2 regions of the Streptomyces sp. NPDC026659 genome follow, and region 2 is predicted to be linked to the other one. Evidence: riboswitches for the same ligand, from Rfam matches in the RefSeq annotation. Region 2 holds a riboswitch; the other holds the start of a gene.

Region 1 (10,577 bases), on a different contig from region 2:
GTCTTGCAGTACGTCTGTCTGCCGTGGTCCTGGACGAAGTAGCGCACACAGCGCGGCGCGGGACACGCGCGCAACCGCTCCCGTAGCGGACCTGCCAGGAACTCCACTGCCGAGCGGGCAAGTTGGGAGGGCAGGTCGGAGGGATCGGCCGCCGTGAGTCCCAGGAGCGGAGCCGCGTCGGGGTCCGTCCACTCCAGACGTACCGTCACCCGCTCACGTGCCGCGTAATGGTTGAGCAGCTCGAGTGCCTGGGCTAGGGAGAGGCTTGGATCGGCCCGGGAGTCCTCGCGGCCGGTGGCGTACGCGAACAGCGCGCGGAGCGCCCGTCGTACGTCGATGACCTCGTCCCGCAGTCCTCCGGGCGTGCCGGGTGGAGCCCAGGCCAGAAACCCGGTGACGGTGGCGAGATCGTCGGCCACGCCGCCGTGGCCGTCGTGGTGGACAGTGCCCGTCAGATCGAGCGGTGAGAGGGCCGCGCCGGTGCGCTGCGCGGTCTCGGGTTCCGTGCCGGTGGTTTCCATGAGCGCTCCTAACGGTTATGGTCCACTTTACCGTTAGAGCGAGCTGAGGGGTGGCAGCGGGTATGGCACAGGACACGACAGGCAAGTCGCTTACGAATCACAGGAGTTCACGCGTAACCCTCGCTCACGTCAGCGACCTTCACTTCGACGGCGGCGCCCGCGCCGAGGAGCGTGCCGTCCGGGTGCTCGACCGACTGCGGTCCATGCCGGGGCCGTTCGACGCGCTGCTGGTCACCGGGGACATCGCGGACCACGGCACCGAGGCCGAATACGAGGTCGCCGCACGGCTGTTGGCGGACTTCCCGGCCCCCGTGCTCTGCCTGCCCGGCAACCACGACGTGCGCGGCCCCTACCGCAAGGTCCTGCTCGGCGAGCCCGCCTCCGCCGCGCCGGTCAACCGGCTCCACCGGGTCGGCCCGCTTGCCGTCCTCATGCTCGACGTGACCGTCCCCGGCCGCGACGAGGGGCATCTGGCCGACGAGACGGCGGCCTGGACACGCGCCACGATCCGCGACGCGCTGCCCGCGGGCACACCGGTCGCCCTCGCTCTGCACCAGCCGCCCGTGGCACTCGGGCGCGGTCTGGTCGACGACATCATGCTCGACAACGCCGACGACCTCGCCGCGCTGATCTCCGAACACCCCCAGATCGTGGCGGTGTTCGGCGGCCACACCCACTCCGCCACCGTGACGACCTTCGCCGGTCGCCCCCTCGCCCTCGGCCCCGGAGTGACCTCCACCCTCCGGCTCGGCTGGGAGACCGGGGCCGAGGAGTGGGGAGAGGTCATCGACCGGACGGCTCCGCCCGGGTACGCGGTGCACGTACTGGAGTTGCCCGCCGAACTCGCCGAGGGCTCCGCCGACTTCGGGTCGCCCGGCGTCGGAACGCGGCTGACCTCGCACTTCCGCACGGTGTGATCAGACCTGGTAGGGGTACAGGGCGACGTTCTCCGACGCGACGTCGATCCGCACCCAGGAGCCGTCCAGGTCGTCGGGGACCGGAGTCGCCGGATCGAGCAGCACGGACCAGTGCCCCAACTGGAGGCGGGCGGCACCGTCGTCGGTCGGACGGAGGCGGCCACGCAGGCTCACCCGGTCACCGTCCTGCCGGAGTTCCGGTTCGGCGACAGCGGCCGACCGGGCGTTGCGGCCCCATCGAATGTCCTCGTCGACGGTCCATTCGACGAGGTGCCGGCCGTCGGCCTCGCGCGGATCACCGCGCCAGAGCACCACGGCGGACCCGATGGGGGTGTGCACCCGAACCTTCATGTGCGACGAGGCCTGCGGCAAGTCCTGCGGCAGGCTCTCCGTACGGACGAACATCGCCTCATCATCCATGACGTCACCTCAGATCATCGGCTCGGACCCCGAACCCAGACCACCGGAATCCGCTACGAGTATCGATGTCAGACCCTGCGGATACGGTCGGCCCATGAGAGCTGACGGAACGTTCACCGTGAAAGCGTTCGTCCCGACCGGGGTGACACCGGACCCGGCCGTCACCACCGGCCTCCCGGTCGGGGTCGCGCGGATGGAGAAGCACTTCGAGGGCGGGATCAGCGGGCGGGCGGCGACCTTGTTCACCGCCGCGTTCGACCAGGCGGCCGGGGTCGGCACGTATGTGGCGATGGAGTCCTTCGAGGGCTCGCTGAACGGGCACGAGGGCGCGTTCAACTTCGCGCACTCGGCGACCACCACGGGCAGCGACCGTGCCGCGCAGTTCTTCGTGATCGTCCCGTCGAGCGGCACCGGCGACCTCACGGGCATCTCCGGTACCGGCGGCATCGAGATCGAGGCCGACGGCACGCACCGGATCTGGTTCGACTACGAACTCGACTGAGCCCTCCGGGTGCCACGACGAGCGAGCCACGGACAGCGAGTCACCGACCGAGAGGAACGTACGTGGGCTTCATCCGGATCGTCCCGCCCGGCGGGCCCGCGCGCACACTCGCGCTGGCCCAGCTGACGAACTCGGTCGGCGACGGCGCGTACTACGTCTGCTCGGTGCTCTACTTCAGCCGGGTCGTCGGCCTCGGCCCGACCCACATCGGCGCCGCGCTCACGCTCGGCTGGGCGCTCGGTGCCGTCGCCGGGGTACCGCTCGGTCACCTCGCGGACCGGCGGGGGCCGCGCGGTATCGCCATCCTCATGTCCGTGGCGACGGGCCTGGCCGTGGGGTCGTTCCTCTTCGTCCGCTCCTACCCGGCGTTCCTGGCCGCCGTCTGCGCGTACACCTGCTGCCAGTGCGGGCTCGGGGCGGCACGGCAGGCCCTGCTCGCCGGGCTGGTCGAACCGGCCCGGCGGACCGAGACCCGGGCGTATCTCCAGTCGACCGTCAACGCCGGGCTGGCCCTCGGCGCTGCACTGGGCGGTATCGCGCTGCGGCTCGACACGGAGGGGGCGTATCTGACGGCGCTGGCGGCGGACGGGGTGAGCTTCCTGGTGGCGGCGGTGGTGTTGTCGCGGCTGCGGCCCCCGACCGGGGTGGCGGCGACGGCGGGACAGGGCGGTCCGAACGGGGGGCAGGGCGGCCCGAGCCTCACGGTCCTCCGCGACCGGCCGTACGCCCTGGTGTCCCTCCTCAACATGATCATGCTGCTCTACATGCCGCTGCTCAGCGTGGTGCTGCCGCTGTGGATCGTGGAGCGCACCGAGGCGCCGAGCTGGACGGTCTCGGCGCTGCTGGTCGTCAACACGGTCGGCGTGGTCCTCTTCCAGGTCCGCATGGCCGCCCGCGTCAGGGACCTGCCCTCCGCGTCCCGCGCGCTACGGCACGCCGGGCTCGTCCTCCTCGCCGCCTGCGCCTGCTTCGCCCTGTCGGCCGGCGGCACCACCGCCTGGACCGCCGCCCTGCTGCTCCTGGCCGCCGCCTGCGTCCAGGTCCTCGGCGAGATGCTCCTCGGCTCCGGCTCCTGGGAGATCGGTTTCGCCCTCGCCCCACCCGACAAACAAGGCCAGTACCAAGGCTTCTACGGCGCCGGCACCGCCGTGGCCCGCCTCATCGGCCCCCTCCTCCTCACCACCCTGATCCTCTCCGGCGGCACCCTCGGCTGGCTCCTGCTGGGAGCGCTGTTCCTGACGGCGGGCCTGGCGATGGGTCCGGCGGTGCGGTGGGCCTCCGGCCGGGGCGCGGCCGGGACGACGCCCGCGGTGGCGATCGACGAGCCCCGGAAACTCAGACGACCGACGCCCTGAAAGGATCGGTGGGGACGATCTCCGCCTCGTCGAAGAGCCGCTCCAGCGCCTCGTGCCCGTGACGCCTGCGGAACTCGATCTCGGCCGTGGTCACGGGCAGCGTCCACAGGATGCGGGCGTGGCCCCCGGGCACGGGACAGTGTTCGAGGTCCGGTCCGTGGAGATAGGGCAGGCTGATCAACAGGTGATCGCAGGTTGACCCCGGCACCCAGGGTTCACCGATCGGCAGGCTGTGCTCCACGTCGAGCCGATGGCCTCCGCGGTGGTAGTAGGCGATCATCGCCATGAGTTCGATGAACCGCTGGTCGCGGACATGGGCGGTCATGACGAACTCCAGGCCGTCATCGACGTCCTCCGTCGAGTCCCAGCACCCGGCGGTCACATAGGCCCAGCCGTCGCCGCGCGGACCGGGCCCCACGACGAGAACGCGCAGCTCGGGCACCACCTCTCGCCGTTCCGGCCCGAGGTCGAAGTCGACGACCTCCACGGCGTGGCCTGCGAAGAACGCCCGCACATGCGACTCAACGGCCTCCGCGGCCGACTCCCTCGCCTCACTCACCACGCGATCATCCCACCGCGAGCGATCACCCCTGCTCCGGCCTCACCTGGTCCAGGCCCCCGCCCCGCGCGGCAGCGCCCCCGCACCACCGCGCCCCTCGGGCATAGTGGTATGAGCTGACGCAAAAGGCGCGGCCCGGGCGTACCCCGTGCCGGGTCGGGCGACGGGAGGCGGCGGGTATGGGTGGCAAGGACCTCTGGGGCCAGGGGGCCGGACCGGCCGAGGTCCAGGGCGCCGGGGTGCCCGGGGGGCTGCTGGATCTGCTGCACGCCTCGGCCGTGGTCGTCGACGGGAACGGCCGCATCGTCCTGTGGAGCCCCGAGGCGGAGGAGCTTTTCGGGTACGCCGCCGACGAGGCGCTCGGCGCGTCCGTGGACGAGCTGCTGGCCTCGCCGGAGGACGTGGAGCACGCGCACGAGCGGTTCGGGCGGATACAGGTCGGGGAGAGTTTCGCGGGCGTCTTCCCCGCCCGGTGCAAGGACGGTTCCACCCGGTTGGTGGAGTACCGCAAGGGCCGCCTGCACGACCCCGACGGCAGAGTGCTGGGCCTGGCGCTCGCCGCCGACGAAGGCACCGTACGACGCGTGGAGGGCGACCTCGCGCTGTCGGAGCTGCTGATCGACCAGTCCCCGGTCGGGCTCGCGGTGTTCGACACCGATCTGCGCTGGATACGGATCAACTCCGCCCTGACCACCGCCAACGGGGTCAGCGAGCGCGAGGTGCGCGGGCGGCGCCTGGAGGACACGCTGCCCGACCTGGACACCGGCGCGATCGAGTCCGCGATGCGGCAGGTGCTGCGCACCGGCGAGCCGATCCTGGACCAGCGCACGGTGGGCCGTACCCCGCTCGACCCGGACCACGACCACGCCTGGTCGGAGTCGTACTACCGCATCGAGGACCAGCGCGGGCACCCCCTCGGCGTCGCGGTGTCCGTCGTGGACGTCACCGAGCGGCATCTGGCCGCCACCGAGATCGCGGCGGCCCACCGGCACCTCGCCACCCTCACCGAGGCCAGCTCCGGCATCGGCAGCACCCTGGACCTCCAGCAGACCGTGCGGGAGCTGGCCGCCGCCGTCGTACCCCGGTTCGCCGACCTGGTCACCGTCGACGTACTGGACTCCGTCGTGATCGGGCAGCGGTCCCTGGCCCCGCACTCGGGCGGCGACCACGGCGGCTTCCGCACGCTGGCGGTCGCCGCGGTCCGCCCCGACGGCAGCGACGGCACCGCCGAGCTGCCGGACGGCCTCACCGGCTCCGGCTCGTCCCCGCTGCTGTGCCGCAGCGTCCGCGAGGCCGCCCCCGTACTGATCCCGCGCGTGGACGACACCGCGCTCCGCGAGCTCGCCCGGGACGAACGGGCCGCCGAGGCCCTGCGCGGTGCCGGGGTCCGCAGCGCCCTGGCCGCGCCCCTGCTGGCCCGTGGTTCCGTGCTCGGCGTGCTCACGCTGTACCGCACCGAGGACACCCGCCCCTTCGACAGCCGCGACCTCCAGCTGGTCTGCGAACTCGTCGGCCGCGCCGCCGTCAGCGTGGACAACGCCCTGCTCTACGGCCGCGAGCGCGAGACCGCGCTCACCCTCCAGCACAGCCTGTTGCCCCAGCAGCCCCCCGACCAGCCCGACGGCCTGGAGATCGCCGTCGGCTACCGGCCCGCCGGGAGCGGCACCGAGGTCGGCGGCGACTGGTACGACGTACTGGCGCTCCACGACGGCCGGGTCGCACTGGTCGTCGGCGATGTGATGGGCAGCGGCATCCGCGCCGCCGCGATCATGGGCCAGCTGCGCACCACCACCCGCGCCCTGACCCGCCTCGACCTCCCGCCCGCCGAACTGCTCGGCCACCTCGACGAGACCGCCGCGGAGCTGAGCGAGTCCTTCGCCACCTGCGTCTACGCCGTCTGCGATCCCAAGCGCGGCACCTGCGTCCTGTCCAGCGCCGGACATCTGCCGCCCGTGCTCGTCCAGCCCGGCCAGGGCGCCCGGCTCCTCACCCTGCCGCCCGCCGCGCCGCTGGGTGTGGGCGGCGTCCCCTTCGGCACGCTCGAGACGAAGCTGCCCGAGGGCTCCCTGCTGGCCCTGTACACCGATGGCCTCGTGGAGTCCCGGCACGAGCCCATCGACGTCGGCATCGAGGCGCTGTGCCGCGCGCTGGAAGGCGCCACCGGCGCCACGGCCTCCCTCCAGGACATCTGCGACACGCTCCTCGACACCCTCGACCAGTCCTCCGGCGACGACACGGCCCTGCTCCTCGCCCGGCTCGGCCCGGCCGGGGGAGCGGAGTAGGACGCACCGATGGCCCCGGCTCCCGTTTGCCGGTGCTTCCGACCGGTTCGACAATGGACGCAGCACCCGCGGCGATGAGGCTCGCCGTAACCGCGGACGCGAACGCGCCGCTGATGGCCTCTGCCGGCAGACCCGCACGTCATTCGCGAGGAGGTCGGCATGACGATGCCGGACGACATGATGCTCCGCTGCTCCACCATCCTCTTCCGAGGCCAGTGCGTGCTGCTCGTCCACCGCACGGCACAGGGCCTGGACGACTGGGTGCTGCCCGGCGGCACACCGCGGATGGGCGAGAGCATGGCCGCCTGCGCCCGCCGCGAGATGCGCGAGGAGACCGGTCTCGCGGTGGAACCGACCCGCGTCGCCTTCGTGCTGGAGGCCGTCGACCCCGACAGCCGGCAGCGCACGGTCGACCTGGTCTTCGCCGCCGACGGCTCGGCCCACGGCCAGAGCCCGGTGGCCCGCGAACCGGGGATGACACCCGAGTTCGTGCCCTTCGCGCGCCTGCGCGCCCTCGACCTCAAGCCGCCCCTGGCCGGACACCTGCCCGGCTTCTACCACCACGGCGCCCGCCGGTACGCCCCCTACCTCGGCAACCTCTGGCGCCCGAACGACACCGCCTCCCGCATCAGACGCGCCACCACCTTCTTCCGCCGCACCCCGCGCCCCGCCCCCGAACTGGACTGACGGCGCCCACACGACCGGCTGAGGAGACAAGGCGCCCGCATGACCGACCCGCACTGGCTCTTCGGTGACCAGCTCGGCCCCCACTTCCTCACCCCGGGCGACGACGGCCCCGCCCGCGACGCCCCCGTCGTCATGATCGAGGCCCGCTCGGTCTTCCGGCGCCGCCGCTTCCACCGCGCCAAGGCCCACCTGGTCCTCTCCGCGATGCGCCACCGCGCCGCCGAACTGGGCGACCGCGTCCGCTACGTCCGCGCCGAGACCTACCGCGAGGGCCTGCGCGAAGCCGCCGGGGACGCTCCTGTCACCGTCCACCACCCCACCTCCCGCGCTGCCCTGCGCCTGGTCCGCTCCCTGGACCGGGTCCGTGTGCTGCCCACCCCCGCCTTTCTGCTCCCGCACGACGCCTTCCGCGCCTGGGCGGACGGCCGCGACGGACGACGGCTGCGCCAGGAGGACTTCTACCGCTGGGTCCGCCGCGAACTCGGCCTCCTCATGGACGGCGACACCCCGGCCGGCGGCCGCTGGAACCACGACCACGCCAACCGCGAACCCCCGCCCAAGGGCGCGAGCACCCTCGGCGCCCCCGCCCCCTACCGCCCCCGCGAGGACGACATCGACGCCGAGGTCCGCGCCGACCTCGACCGCTGGGAACAGCAGGGCGGCATCCGCTTCACCGGCCGCGACGGCCCCCGCCGCTTCCCCGCCTCCCGCCGCGAGGCCCTAGGCCGTGTCCGCAAAGTCCCGCCTGGCTCGCGACGCCTGGCACGCACGCTCGCCGCGTTGTCGGGCTCACCCGCGTACACCCAGTACGCGGGCGACCCTCCGCCTTGCGATCGCACGCACCAGACGCCGCGAGCCCTGCCCTCCGGGCAGACGACGCTACTTTGCGGACACGGCCTAGCCGCGCTGCGCCGCTTCACCGAGCACCGGCTCGCCGGATTCGGCCCGCACGAGGACGCCATGCTCGCCGCCGACCCCGTCATGAGCCACAGCCTGCTGTCGTCCTCCCTCAACCTCGGCCTGCTCGACCCGGCCGAGGCCGTCGACGCCGCCGAGGACGCCTGGCGCTCCGGACACGCGCCCGTGCACAGCGCCGAGGGCTTCGTACGGCAGATCGCCGGCTGGCGCGAGTACGTCTGGCACCTCTACTGGTACTTCGGCGAGGCCTACCGCCACCGCAACGCCCTGCACCACCACGCCCCGCTGCCCGACTGGTTCGCCGATCTCGACGCCGACGCCGTCACCGCCCGCTGCCTGGCCACCGCACTCGCCCAGGTACGCGACACCGGCTGGACCCACCACATCCCGCGCCTGATGCTGCTCGGCAGCCACGCCCTCCAGCAGGGCTGGGAACCGGCCGCGGTGACCGACTGGTTCCACCGCAGCTTCGTCGACGGCTACGACTGGGTGATGCTGCCCAACGTCGTCGGCATGTCCCAGTACGCCGACGGCGGCCGCATGACCACCAAGCCGTACACCTCCGGGGGCGCCTACATCCACCGCATGAGCGACCTGTGCGACGGCTGCGTCTACCGTCCCGGGGACCGCACCGGCGAGCGGGCCTGCCCCTTCACCACCGGCTACTGGTCCTTCGTCCACCGCCACCGCGAGGTCCTCGCGGGCAACCTGCGCACCGCGCGCGCCGTCCAGGTCCTGGACCGGCTCGGCGACCTGGACGAGGTGCTCCGCACGGAGCGGGGGCGCGGCGCCGGACCGCCGTGACCGGTTCCCGGTCAACCGGGTTTTCCGTTCCGGGCCAAGCCGCGCGGCGATCGGCTACGGATTCCCCACGGCGGCCGACGATCACGACAGCGGGGAGCACGGCGGATGACGACGGACAGGACGGTGACGGACGGCGGGGAAGCGAGGAGCGCCCTGCTCGTACGGCACGCGCCGGAGACCGTACGGGCCGCCGTCCTCACCGCGCACGGCGGCCGCGCCGAGGACCACACCCTCTCCCGCCCCTGGCACCTCGCCGCGGTGCGGATGCGCTCCCTCCTGCGCGCGGTCGGGACCGGCCTGCCCCCGGACCACGTCCTGCTGGGCGAGATCCGCTACCGCCACCGGGGCTGGAACGACGGCGCCGCCGCCGACGACGTCCGCCGCGCCCTCGCCGAACTGGCCGCCCGGCACGGCCCCGTACCCGTCGTCCTCGTCGGCCACTCGATGGGCGGCCGGGCCGCGCTGCGCGTCGCCGACCACCCCGCCGTACGCGGCGTACTCGCCCTCGCCCCCTGGCTGCCGCCCGGTGAGCCCACCGCCCACCTGGACGGCGCGCGTCTGCTCGTACTCCACGGCGACGCCGACCGCGTCACGGCCGCGGCGGACTCCGCCCGCTTCGTCGAGCGGGCGCGCGCGGAGGGAGCCCACGCCGGGATGGCCGTCCTCGCCGACACCGGTCACGCCATGCTCCGCCGCCTGCCGACCTGGCACACCCTGGCCGCCGAGGCCGTCACGGACCTGCTGCGCAGCCGGCCCGCCCCCGGCGGCCTGGTCGCCCTGACCACCACGTCCGACGCCCCGGCCGTAAACATCTGAAGGCCGCACCCGCCGTAACAAGGGCATAAGGGGACGCATCCGAATCAGGTGTACGAAGTGAAACAGATCCATGGAAGGCGGCCGTAGTCCCCGGTGGCCGCAGTCCCTCCCGAGCACGAGGAGGAACCGTCCATGTTCACGGTCGACCCGGCCGGACTCACCGCGATCCTGGCCGCCGCGGACCCGGATCAGCTGCTGCCCGCGCGGGAACAGATGGCCTTCACCCTGGGCTTCCACATCATCCTGGTCCCCTTCGGCGTGGCGCTGACCTCCCTCATGCTGATCGCCAACTACCGGGGACTGCGCAAGGGCGACGAAGCGGCCCTGCTGCTGGCCCGGCGCTGGTCGAAGGTCGCCGCCGTGCTCTTCGCGGTCGGCGCCATCACCGGCACCGTCCTCTCCTTCGAGCTGGGCATCCTCTGGCCCGGCCTGATGAAGAACTACGGCGCCGCCTTCGGCTTCCCGTTCGCCATTGAGGGGCTCTTCTTCTTCCTTGAGGCCATCTTCGTCGCCATCTACATCTACGGCTGGGACCGGATGCGCCCCTGGGCCCACTTCTGGGCGGGCGTACCCGTGGCGCTGGCCAGCGTCGGCGGAGCGGCCGCCGTCATCGCCGCCAACAGCTGGATGAACCAGCCCGGCGGCATCACGATGCGCGACGGGCGGGTGGTCGACGTACGCCCGGCGGAGGTCTTCTTCAACGGCGCCTTCTGGTGGCAGTTCTGGCACATGCTGCTCGCCGCCTACATCGTCGCCGGATTTGTCGTGGCGGGCGTCTACACGGTCGGGATGCTCC
Region 2 (10,577 bases):
CCGGGCGTGGGGGGGGCGGGCCGTACGGCGCGGGCGGAAGGCGGCCGCGGCGGGGAGTCTCGCCGGAGGCCGGCGGAGCGGCGGGTGGCGAAGCGGCGAGGGACGGAGTGGCGGGTGCGGGCATGATTCCTCCTGGTCGCTTCGTTGGACCAGGGACCGTCAGCGGCGGATGCCGCGGTTCACGGTGAGCCCCATCACCGGCGCGCTCGGCGCATTCGTAGTATGCCCGGCGCTGTGCCGTGGCAGGCATCCAGCGTACGCCGAACGGGGCGTGTCGGCCGGATGCCCCGGACGTCCCCGGTCGCGGCCCGCTCCCCCCGGCCGTACCCCCGGCGTACGCTCGACAGTGCGCGAGGCGCTCGGCGCTGGACCCCGCCGAGACCACCCGCACCCCGGGTGGCCGACCCGCCGTACCGGCCGATGGCTCCTGTTCACCGCACCCGTGAGGACCGGGAGGACACCATGACCGGCGTCGCCCACAGCTCGCACGACAGCACCCGACTCACCGTCTCCACCGGCCTGTTCACGCCCGCGTGGCTGCCGCCGGGCGGCCGGGACAACGGCCTGCGCGCCACGTCGTGGGCGCCGATCGCCGACCTCCCCGCCAAACACGTCGACACCGTGCTCGACGCCCTGCGGCAGGCGAACGTACCGGCGCACGCCGCCCCCGCCCCGCGCTCCGTACGGGTCGTGACCCCGGACCGGCGGCACCCGGCCGACCCGAAGTGGCGACTGCGGGTGGGCTCGACCTCGTACGCCCGGGCGGAGGACCTCCTCATGCGACTCCTGCGCACCCTGGACGACTGACCTCGTCAGATCGTCGAGCCGCACCACACCGCACCGCGAGGTGCGGTACGGGCCGATCTCGTGCGCGGTGCGGGCGGGCGCGGCGGCCGTCGTGGTGGTGGCGGGCTCGAGTCCGGCGTGGTTCCGGTCGACGAGGGAGATCCGGACGGTACCGCCGGGGCGGGGGCTGCCCTCGTCGGGCTTCTTCCGCTCGCCGGGATCGGCTCGGCGGAGTGCACGCGAACCCAGCCGACTCCGGCGACGTCAGCCCGGGCGGGACCAGCTGGGCGACCTCGGCCCGTACGGAATCAGCTCGGCGAGGTCCGTCCGGACAGGTCCGGCGCCAGGACCGACTCCACGAAATCCGCTCCGTAAGGTCCGCTTCGCGCGGTTGATCCCCGCCTCCGTGCGGGAAGAATGGTGGTGCCGGGGGCGATGGGGCTCGCCCTGTGACCGCATGGCGACCGTGCTTCGACCGTGCTGATGGCCTCTGCGTGGATGGTGTGCGCTTCACGGGAGGTGGCTGCGATGGAGTTCCTGGTCACGGTGGACGCGACGATCGGCTCGCCGTTCGCCCCGCCCGACGGCTCGGACGGGCACGACCTGATGAGCGTGGGCTCGACGCGGGTGACCGGATACCCGGTCGGCTCGGGCTGGGTCGGCGACACCCTCACCGGGCAGGGCGGTACAGTCCCCGTCCTGCTGCTCATGGAGGAACCGGCGCTGCCGGACCGTACCGTACGGGCCCGTCCCGTAGCCCTGCTCCACGCGCTGGTGGACGGCCGCCCCGAGACCCGCGTGCTGTGCGTGCCCGCGCACGACGCGAACTTCGCCTCCCTCGGCAACGTGAGCGCCCTGCGCACCTGGCACGCCGACGAGGACACCGTCGCGACGGTACTGCGCCGCTTCGACCGCTCCCACCGCTGGCGCGTCATGGACTTCGAGGGGGCCACTGCGGCGGAGGAGTTCCTGGCGGAGGCGCGGATGGCGTACGAGCAGCTGACGGGAAGCCTGGAGTGAGGGGTGCCGCAGCGCCCGTACCTTCACGTGATGTGCGACCGGGGCTGCTCCTTCACCGTGTACTCACCGGCCACGGCCTCGATCACGCACGCACGGTGGATCGACGCCGATCCGCCGGAGGCCAACACGCTGAGGTTTCCGAACCACAGGCACCAAAGGTTACAAAGAGGGCACGAGGAGAGGGAGTGCGATGAAGCGGGACGATCCACCACAGCCCGAAGCCGTGTCCGACGCGTCCGACACGTCCGCTCCGGAGGCCTCGGCGGCGCGGCTGCGGCTGCTGGCCGAGGCGAGCCGCGCGCTGGCGTCCAGTCTGGACGCCGGGGAGGCGCTGCGCAGGCTGGCCCGGGTGGTGGTGCCCAATCTGGCCGACGCCTGTGTCATCGACGTGATCGAGGGCGACGGTCTGCGGCGGCTGACGGTCACGGACCGTGACCCGGAGCGGGCGGTACGGGTGCTGCCGGGCTCGTCCCTGCCGGCGCCGGACGAGTCGGCGGCCGAGCTGGCCAAGGTGCTGCGCGGCGCGGGCCCCGTGGTGATCGACCGCTTCGGCGGGCCGGAGCCGCACGACCCGCTGCGGGCCGCGCAGTGGCGGCTGTACCGCAGCCTGGGCGCCGAGACCGCGCTGATCGTCCCCCTGCGCGCCCGGCGGCAGGCGCTCGGCGCGCTGACCTTCGTCCGGCGCGCCCCCGCGACCCCCTTCGACGAGCAGGAACAGGCGCTCGCGGCCGACCTCGGACACCGGGCGGGCCTCGCACTGGACAACGCCCGGCTCTACGCACTCCAGCAGCACACCGCCGAGCAGCTGCAGCTCTCCCTGCTGCCGGACCTGTCCGGCGTCGGCGACGTACGGCTGGCCGCCCGCTATGTGGCCGCGCGCGAGCGGGCCGAGGTGGGCGGCGACTGGTACGACGCGTTCCGGCTGCCCGACGACTCGCTGATCCTCGCCATCGGCGACGTGGTCGGCCACGACCTGACCGCCGCCGTCCGCATGGGCCAGTTGCGCAACATGCTGCGCGCGCTGGCCTACGACAGCGGGGACGACCCGGCCGGCACGATGGGCCGCCTGGACCGGGTGATGCAGGGACTGACCGCCGTCGAACTCGTCACGGCGGTCATCGCCCGTGTGGAGACACCGCCGGACGCGCCCTGGCGGCTGCACTGGACCAACGCCGGGCATCTGCCGCCCCTGCTGGTCTGCCCCGACGGCAGCAGCGACCTCCTGGAGGAGGGCCACGCCCCCATCCTCGGTGTGGACCCGGGCCTCGACCGCGACACCGCGACCGTCACCCTGCCGCCCGGCTGCACGTTCCTGCTCTACACCGACGGGCTGGTGGAGCGTCCCGGCGAGGACATCGGGCGCGGTCTGACCCGGCTCCGCCAATGTGCGACCGCCTTCGCGGCCGAGCCGTTGGAGGTCTTCCTGGACGAGCTGCTCGCCCGGATGGGCGACGACCGACAGGACGACATCGCCGTGCTGGCCATGCGCGTTCCCTCCGGTCCGCCCCGCTGAATCCTTCCGGTCCGTTCCCCCGGTCCCCTACGGTTCGTCCCGCCCACTTGACCGCCGTCGCGCGGGGCGGTTCACTCGACGTCGGCGATGGAGCCCGCCTGGACCTCTCCGGTCCGAACCGCCCACCCCGGGCTGATGGTTCCTGACTCCGTCAGGAAACCCATGCCTTCGGGAGGTACGCCGGGTGGAAACATCGCCGGTCCTCGTTCACGGAACGCGCTCTCGCACCCCTGGACAACTCCGCTCGCCCGTCCGTCATTTGCCGGTACGGAGTGCGGCGATGAACTTCTTCGGCTGCCAGGACCCGGACATCACCACCGCCGCGGTCGCGCTCTCCCGCTCCTGCGGCGCGGGCCTCTGCGACCGCCACACGCACCGGTGCTCCCAAGCACCCCTCCGGGCGGTCGGCTTGGGCACCGCGGCCAAATACCAGTCGGCACGGCGCCTGCTGTACGAGGCCCGCGCGGTGGCCGAACACGACGGCTGACGGCCACCCCCGAGACGGCCGCGGCAGCCTCCCCCGCTTCCCCGGCCTCCCCACCCTTCCGGCGCGCGTCCCTCCGAGCCGTACACCCGCACGGCCCGGGCGCCCGGAAGGCCGCGACCGGGGGTGCGTCACCCACCAGGGCGACGCACCCCCGGCTCGTCAATCTCCTTGTTGATAGCGGTAGTTGTAGTAGTCCTCCGCCGCGACCAGAACAGACGTGACATACACCGGCAGCCCGTCCGCACCTCGCTCGACCGCCTGCGAGGTCTGCCGGGTGAAACCGAGCGAGACTCCGGGAATCACGGGATGCTCGGGCTGCGACACATCGACCGTCCGCCCCAGCGCCCTCGCGCACCGGAACAGCTCGTCGGCGGGAGTGGCGAAGACGTCGTAACCCCAAAGCAGCACGCTCGTACCGGACTTACGGCCTTCCCCGGGCCACCACACCTCGATCGCGGTCACTCGCTCCCCGCCCTCGGCCAGGGCCTGCACGCCGACGTGGTCCAGACTCCACGACACCTTGGCCGAGTTGCGGCTCGGCCGTCGCAGCACGCGCGGCTCACCCCATCCGGAGGTCGAGGCCAACGCCTCGTCGAGGGTCGCACCGAGCAGGATCGGCGCGATTCCGCGCGGAGGGTCGAGTACGAGTTCCACGAGCAACTTCCCTTCTCAATTGACCTGTTCTGCCCGACGGGCGTCGTTCGCGTGACGTCGCGCGCGGAAGCCGCCGCGCAGCGGCGTGGCGCAGCCGTGGGCGGCGGCCAACAGGACGCCCATGATCTCCCGGCGCGTGTACCCCGTACCCCGTACACACGACTGACAAGAAGCTGTCACAAAAGAACCGGAATGCGTCCCCGCCAACAGCCGTTTTCACTGACATGACTGTGGGAGTAGCGCTCAACGCGGCCGACGCGCCGAATCAGGTGGACGCCACGGTGCGGCTGGCCCGGGAGGCCGCGGCCGCCGGGTTGCGGTCGGCCTGGTTCGGCCAGACCTTCGGCGCGGACTCACCCCAGCTCGCGGCGATCGTCGGGCGCGAGGTGCCCGGGCTGCAGGTGGGCACATCCGCGATCCCCGTCTTCGGCCGCCATCCACTGCTCGTGTCCAGCCAGGCGCTGACCGCCCAGGCGGCGACACACGGCCGCTACCACCTCGGCCTGGCCCTCGGCACGAAGCTGCTGACGGAGTCCGGCTTCGGCCTGCCCTTCGCACGCCCCATCGCCCGCCTGCGTGAATTCCTCACCGCGCTACGGCAGTTGACGCAGACCGGGACGGCCGACTTCCACGGCGAGCTGCTGACCGCGACCACCCCGGTCCCCGCGCGCGTACCGGGCGCCGACGACGGCGTCCCCATCCTGGTCGCCGCGATGGGACCGCAGGCGCTGTGCGTCAGTGGCGAGCTGGCGGACGGCATCCTGCCGTACCTGGCCGGACCGCGCGCCCTCGCCGACCACATCGTCCCCGCCCTGACCGCCGCGGCCGACGCCGCCGGCCGTCCCGCACCCCGCGTCGTGGCCCTCGTACCCGGCGTGGTCACGGACGACGTGGACGCGGTACGGCAGAAGGCCACCGAGTACCTCGCCTTCTACGAACAGATCCCGTCCTACGCCCGCGTCCTCGAACTCTCCGGCGCCCGCCGCGCCTCCGACGTGGCCGTGATCGGCGACGAGAAGACGGTCGCGGCGGAGGTACGCCGCTACCGCGACGCCGGGGCCACGGAGGTCGTGTTCTCCGGCACGGAGATCGCGGGCGACGAGAACCGCCGCCGCACCTGGGCCCTGCTGGGCGAACTGGCCGACTGAGGTTCGTCCGACTCAACTCCGCACGGACAAACACGTATTGAAGGAGCCGGCATGACCACCGAAGCGACCACGACCGACCTCCGCGCCTTCGCCGACGACTGGCTGGAGTGGTACCGCGCCCACGAGGCCCGGCTCGCCGCCCCGCACGGCTTCCTGGCGATCACCGGTCTGCACTGGCTGGACGAGCGCCCGCAGCGCTTCCCCGACGCGCCGGGCGCCTGGCGCACCGGGGGCGAGGGCGTCGTGGTGAACCTGGACGAAGGCGAAGAGCTGCTGGTGGACGGCGTGCCGGTCCGGGGCGAACACCACTTCGGCGTCCTCCCCGAACGCGGCGGAGTCGACGCCGTCTGGGGCGACGCCGTCATCGAGGTCGCCAAGCGCGGCGGCCACGACATCGTCCGCCCCCGCCACCCGGACGCGCCCCTGCGCACGGCCTTCACCGGCACCCCCGCCTACGCCCCCGACCCCCGCTGGGCCGTCACCGGCCGCTACGTCCCCTTCGACGCGCCCCGCCCCACCACCGTCGGCGCGGCGGTCGAGGGCCTTGAGCACGTGTACGACGCTCCGGGCCGGGTCGACTTCGAACTCGACGGCCACGCCCTCTCCTTGACCGCGTTCCCGGGCGCGGGCGAGGGCCGCCTGATGGTCCTGTTCACCGACGCCACCTCCGGCGTCACCACCTACGCCGCGAACCGCGCCCTCACCATCGACCCGCCCACCCCCGACGGCACGGTCCTCCTGGACTTCAACCGCGCCGCGAACCTCCCGTGCGCGTACACGGACCTCGCCACCTGCCCACTGCCTCCGGCGGAGAACCGGCTGCCGGTGGCGATCGAGGCGGGGGAGAAGATTCCGCGGGAGCGGGGCGGGGCGTGAGCCGGGTGTTCGTTCGCGGAGGGGTCGGCCGTGGACGCGTTGCGTGTCGGTGGCGCGTCCACTTCCCCCGGACCGGGGGCCGTGCGAGAGGCCGAGGTGGTCGACCGCCGGGCGGTGACGGCGCGCGGGGCGAACACCTGAGGGCACAATGCAGCCGTGGACCTGAGACCGGAACTGTTGCCCCCGCCCGTGAGCCCGCAGCGGCTGGCGGAGCTCTCCCGCGACATCGAGCGGATCGCTGAGCTGGTGCGCAGCGGAGCCGGTGATGCGGGCGACGAGATCAGGGCCTTCAACGTGAAGACGGGCCACGCCTACGCCGCCCCGGACTTCACCGAGTACGACGGCAGCCGGAGCCTGAGCGAGTTCGCGTCGGAGGCCGCCCGCCCCGCCCGGCCCCGGATCGCGGACATCACCACGGACGAACTCACCGAGCTGGTCCGCAGAGTCCTCACCGGCAGCCCGGAGACGGACCACTACCTGCGGCTCCTCCGAGCCAACGTGCCCCACCCCCGGATCGGCGACCTGATCTTCCACCCGTCGCCCGAACTACGCGACGCCACGGCCGAGCAGATCGTCGCCGAGGCCCTCGCTTACCGGCCGATCGCTCTCTGACCGACCCCGCTCACCGCACCACCAGGCTCGACCCCCGCACCACCAACTCTGGTTGCAGCACAACCCGTTGGTGCGTATGGCCGCCCGCGCCCGCCTCCGTCTCCTCCAGCAGGAGCTCCGTCGCGAGCGCCCCCATGGTCACCGCGGGCTGACGCACAGAAGTCAGCGGCACCGCAGAGGCCGCCGCGAACTCGATGTCGTCGTAACCGACGAGGGCCATGTCCTGGGGGACCCTGACTCCGGCCGCGTAGAGGGCCTGGAGGACGCCGAGGGCCAGGAGGTCGTTGGCGCAGAAGACGGCCGTGGGGCGGTGGGCGAGGCCGAGGAGGCGGGCGCCGGCGTCGCGGCCGGCGGCGACGTCGAGGCGGTCGGTGGGGAGTTCGCGGAGGGCTTCGGGGGGCAGGCCGGCCTGGGTGAGGGCGCGGAGGGCGCCTTCGCGGCGGTCCTTGACCTGGTTGAGCTGGGGCGGACCGCTGACGTAGGCGATGGAGCGGTGGCCGGTGTCGACGAGGTGGCGTACGGCGAGCAGCCCGCCCGCTACGTCGTCCACGGAGACGGAGCACTCGGTGGTGCCCTCGGCGACCCGGTCGACCAGGACGAACGGGATGCGGTGGCGGCGGAAGGCGTCGATGTTGCGGCCCGTGGCGTCGGCAGGGGTCAACAGGACGCCACGGACGCGGTGTTCGGCGAAGAGGGAGAGGTACTCGGCCTCCTCGGCGGGATTCTGGCCGCTGTTGCAGACCATGACCCCGATCCCCGCCTCGCGGGCGGCGCGTTCGGCTCCGCGTGCGACGTCCACGAAGAAGGGGTTGCCCATGTCGAGGACGAGCAGGGAGATGATCCGGCTGCGCCCGGCGCGGAGTTGGCGGGCGCTCTCGCTGCGGACGTAGCCGAGCCGGTCGATCACGGACTGGACGCGCAGCCGGGTCTCCTCGGTGACCGTCTCGGGGCGGTTGATGACGTTCGAGACGGTGCCCACCGAGACCCCCGCGTGCCGGGCCACGTCCTTGATGCCGACTCTGCCTGCCATGCGCGCCTGTGCTCCGTTCCGCTGTCCCCCACCCCGCGTCCAGCCTATGCCGGGCGCGACGCACCGCCCCCGGCGCCGGGTCAGAACTTGTACTTGTCGATGTTGCCCTTGTCGAAGACGGTGGGCTCGCCGAGGTCGACGACGCCCTGGTCGCCGATGGTGAAGCTGCCGAGGTCCCCGGCCTTGAACGTCTCGCCGCGCTGCCCGGTGATCTGCCCGGAGGAGAGCGCGACGGCGGCGTGCGCGGCGAGGGCGCCGAGCTTGGCCGGGTCCCAGAGTTCGAAGGCCGCGACGGTGCCGTTCTTGACGTACCGGCGCATGTCGTTGGGGGTGCCGAGGCCGGTCAGCTCGACCTTGCCCTTGTACTTGGACCCGGACAGGTACTGCGCGGCGGCCTTGATGCCGACGGTGGTCGGGGAGATGATCCCGGCCAGCTTCGGGTGCTCCTGGAGGAGGCCCTGGGTCTGCTGGAAGGACTGCTGGGCGTCGTCGTTGCCGTAGGCGGTCGCGACCAGCTTCATGTCCTTGTACTTCGGCTTCTTGAGTTCGTCCTTCATGAACTCAATCCAGGTGTTCTGGTTGGTGGCGGTCTGCGCGGCGGAGAGGATCGCGATCTCCCCCTTGTAGCCGAGCTGTTGGCCGAGGAGTTGGACCTGGGAGCGGCCGAGGGCTTCGGCGCTCGCCTGGGAGACGAACACGTCGCGGCACCCGGCGTTGGTGTCGGAGTCGTAGGTGACGACCTTGATGCCGTTCTTCATGGCCTGTTTGAGCGCGGTGCACAGGGCGCCGGGGTCCTGGGCGGACACGGCGATGGCGTCGACCTGTTGCTGGGTGAGGGTGTTGACGTAGGAGACCTGGCCCGAGGTGTCGGTGGCGCTGCTCGGGCCGACTTCCTTGAAGGAGGAGCCGAGTTGCCTCAGCGCCTGCTCTCCGCCCTTGTCCGCGACGGTGAAGTAGGGGTTGTTCACCTGCTTGGGCAGGAAGGCGACCGTAAGTCCCTTCCTGGTGGCGGCGTTCGGGTCCGCGTGGGCGTGGGACGCCTTGGCACCGCCGTCCTCCTGAGCCACGGACTTCTTGGTGGTGCCCCCGCACGCGGTCGCGGTGAGGGCGAGCGTGATGACAGCGGCGAGTGCCGTACTCGCCTTGCGGATCACGGGAGTTGACATCGCGGGTGGTTCCCTTCAGGAGGCGTGCGTCGGGACGGTGGCCGCGGCGCCGCGCCCGGCCCGCGCGGCGGTGATCCGGCGTGCGAGGCGCGGACCGAGCACGGAGACGACGAGCAGGACGCCGGTGACGACGATCTGGGACTGCGCGGAGACGTCGAGCAGGCTCATCACGTTCTGCAGGCTGCCGAGCAGGAAGACCCCGGCGAGGGCGCCGCCGAGCGTGCCCCGGCCGCCGTCGAAGGAGACTCCGCCGAGCAACACGGCCGCGATGACGGAGAGTTCGAGGCCGGTGGCGTTGTCGTAGCGGGCGCTGGCGTAGTGCAGGGCCCAGAAGATTCCGGTGGCGGACGCCATCAGGCCGGTGGCGGTGAACAGGTACAGCTTCTGCCGCTTCACCCGGATGCCGGCGAACCGGGCCGCCTCCTCGCCCGCGCCGATGGCGAAGAGGGACCGTCCGAACGGGGTGGCGTGCAGGGCGACGACGGCCATGGCGAGCAGGACCAGGAAGGGCGGCAGGGCGTACGGGACGAAGGTGCCGTCGATGCGGCCCGCCGCGAAGTCGAGGTAGCGGGTGGGGAAGTCGGTGACCGCGTCGGAGCCGAGGACGATCTGCGCGATGCCCCGGTAGGCGGCCATGGTGCCGATGGTGACGGCGAGGGACGGCAGGCCGAGGCGCGTCACCAGGAGGCCGTTGACCAGCCCGCACACGACGCCGAGCAGCAGGCAGAGCGGGATGATCGTCTCGATGGCCATTCCGGCGTTCCACAGGGCGCCCATCACCGCCCCGGACAGTCCGGCGGTGGAGGCGACCGAGAGGTCGATCTCGCCGGACACCACGAGCAGCGTCATGGGCAGCGCGATCAGCGCGACCGGCAGGGTGTTGCCGATCAGGAACGACAGGTTGAGAGCGTTGCCGAAGCCGTCCACGAAGGAGAAGGACAGCAGGAGGAGGACGAGCAGGAGGGCACCGACCATGGTGTCCCAGCGGATGACGCGCGGCAGAGTCATGGGCGTGTCAGCCATGGTGGCCGTCCCTCCGGTTCGACAGGGCCCGCTTCTTCAGGGCGCGGGCGACACGCAGCGCCACGATCCGGTCGACGGCGATGGCGAGGACGAGCAGGACGCCGTTGACGGCCAGCACCCACACGGAGCTGACGCCGAGGGCGGGCAGCACACTGCCGACGGTGGTGAGCAGCAGGGCGCCGAGTGCGGCACCCCAGACGCTCCCGGAGCCTCCGGTGAAGGCGACGCCGCCGACCACCACGGCGCTGACGACGGTGAGTTC

What was found. A riboswitch is a leader RNA that binds a small molecule or an ion and turns the genes downstream of it on or off. The one in region 2 is predicted to bind fluoride.
Region 1: it holds a riboswitch for fluoride, as region 2 does, so the genes downstream of both, AB0E91_RS23580 (NUDIX hydrolase) here and AB0E91_RS00785 (hypothetical protein) in region 2, are expected to answer to the same signal.

What each region holds. Positions count from the first base shown of each region.
Region 1 is NZ_JBEZXY010000009.1:244,771-255,347, forward strand. Features, by position in the region: gene AB0E91_RS23545 (ABATE domain-containing protein) at 1-521, opposite strand, end outside; gene AB0E91_RS23550 (metallophosphoesterase) at 584-1,438, shown strand; gene AB0E91_RS23555 (hypothetical protein) at 1,439-1,858, opposite strand; gene AB0E91_RS23560 (DUF3224 domain-containing protein) at 1,953-2,360, shown strand; gene AB0E91_RS23565 (MFS transporter) at 2,423-3,715, shown strand; gene AB0E91_RS23570 (suppressor of fused domain protein) at 3,696-4,274, opposite strand; gene AB0E91_RS23575 (SpoIIE family protein phosphatase) at 4,454-6,556, shown strand; fluoride riboswitch at 6,618-6,686, shown strand; gene AB0E91_RS23580 (NUDIX hydrolase) at 6,716-7,243, shown strand; gene AB0E91_RS23585 (cryptochrome/photolyase family protein) at 7,283-8,965, shown strand; gene AB0E91_RS23590 (alpha/beta fold hydrolase) at 9,071-9,781, shown strand; gene AB0E91_RS23595 (cytochrome ubiquinol oxidase subunit I) at 9,914-10,577, shown strand, end outside.
Region 2 is NZ_JBEZXY010000001.1:165,735-176,311, forward strand. Features, by position in the region: gene AB0E91_RS00770 (hypothetical protein) at 463-807, shown strand; gene AB0E91_RS00775 (inorganic diphosphatase) at 1,315-1,806, shown strand; gene AB0E91_RS00780 (GAF domain-containing SpoIIE family protein phosphatase) at 1,997-3,319, shown strand; fluoride riboswitch at 3,394-3,471, shown strand; gene AB0E91_RS00785 (hypothetical protein) at 3,600-3,806, shown strand; gene AB0E91_RS00790 (hypothetical protein) at 3,966-4,460, opposite strand; gene AB0E91_RS00795 (LLM class F420-dependent oxidoreductase) at 4,685-5,608, shown strand; gene AB0E91_RS00800 (DUF1684 domain-containing protein) at 5,660-6,484, shown strand; gene AB0E91_RS00805 (hypothetical protein) at 6,641-7,096, shown strand; gene AB0E91_RS00810 (LacI family DNA-binding transcriptional regulator) at 7,107-8,126, opposite strand; gene rhaS (rhamnose ABC transporter substrate-binding protein) at 8,207-9,292, opposite strand; gene AB0E91_RS00820 (ABC transporter permease) at 9,308-10,315, opposite strand; gene AB0E91_RS00825 (ABC transporter permease) at 10,308-10,577, opposite strand, start outside.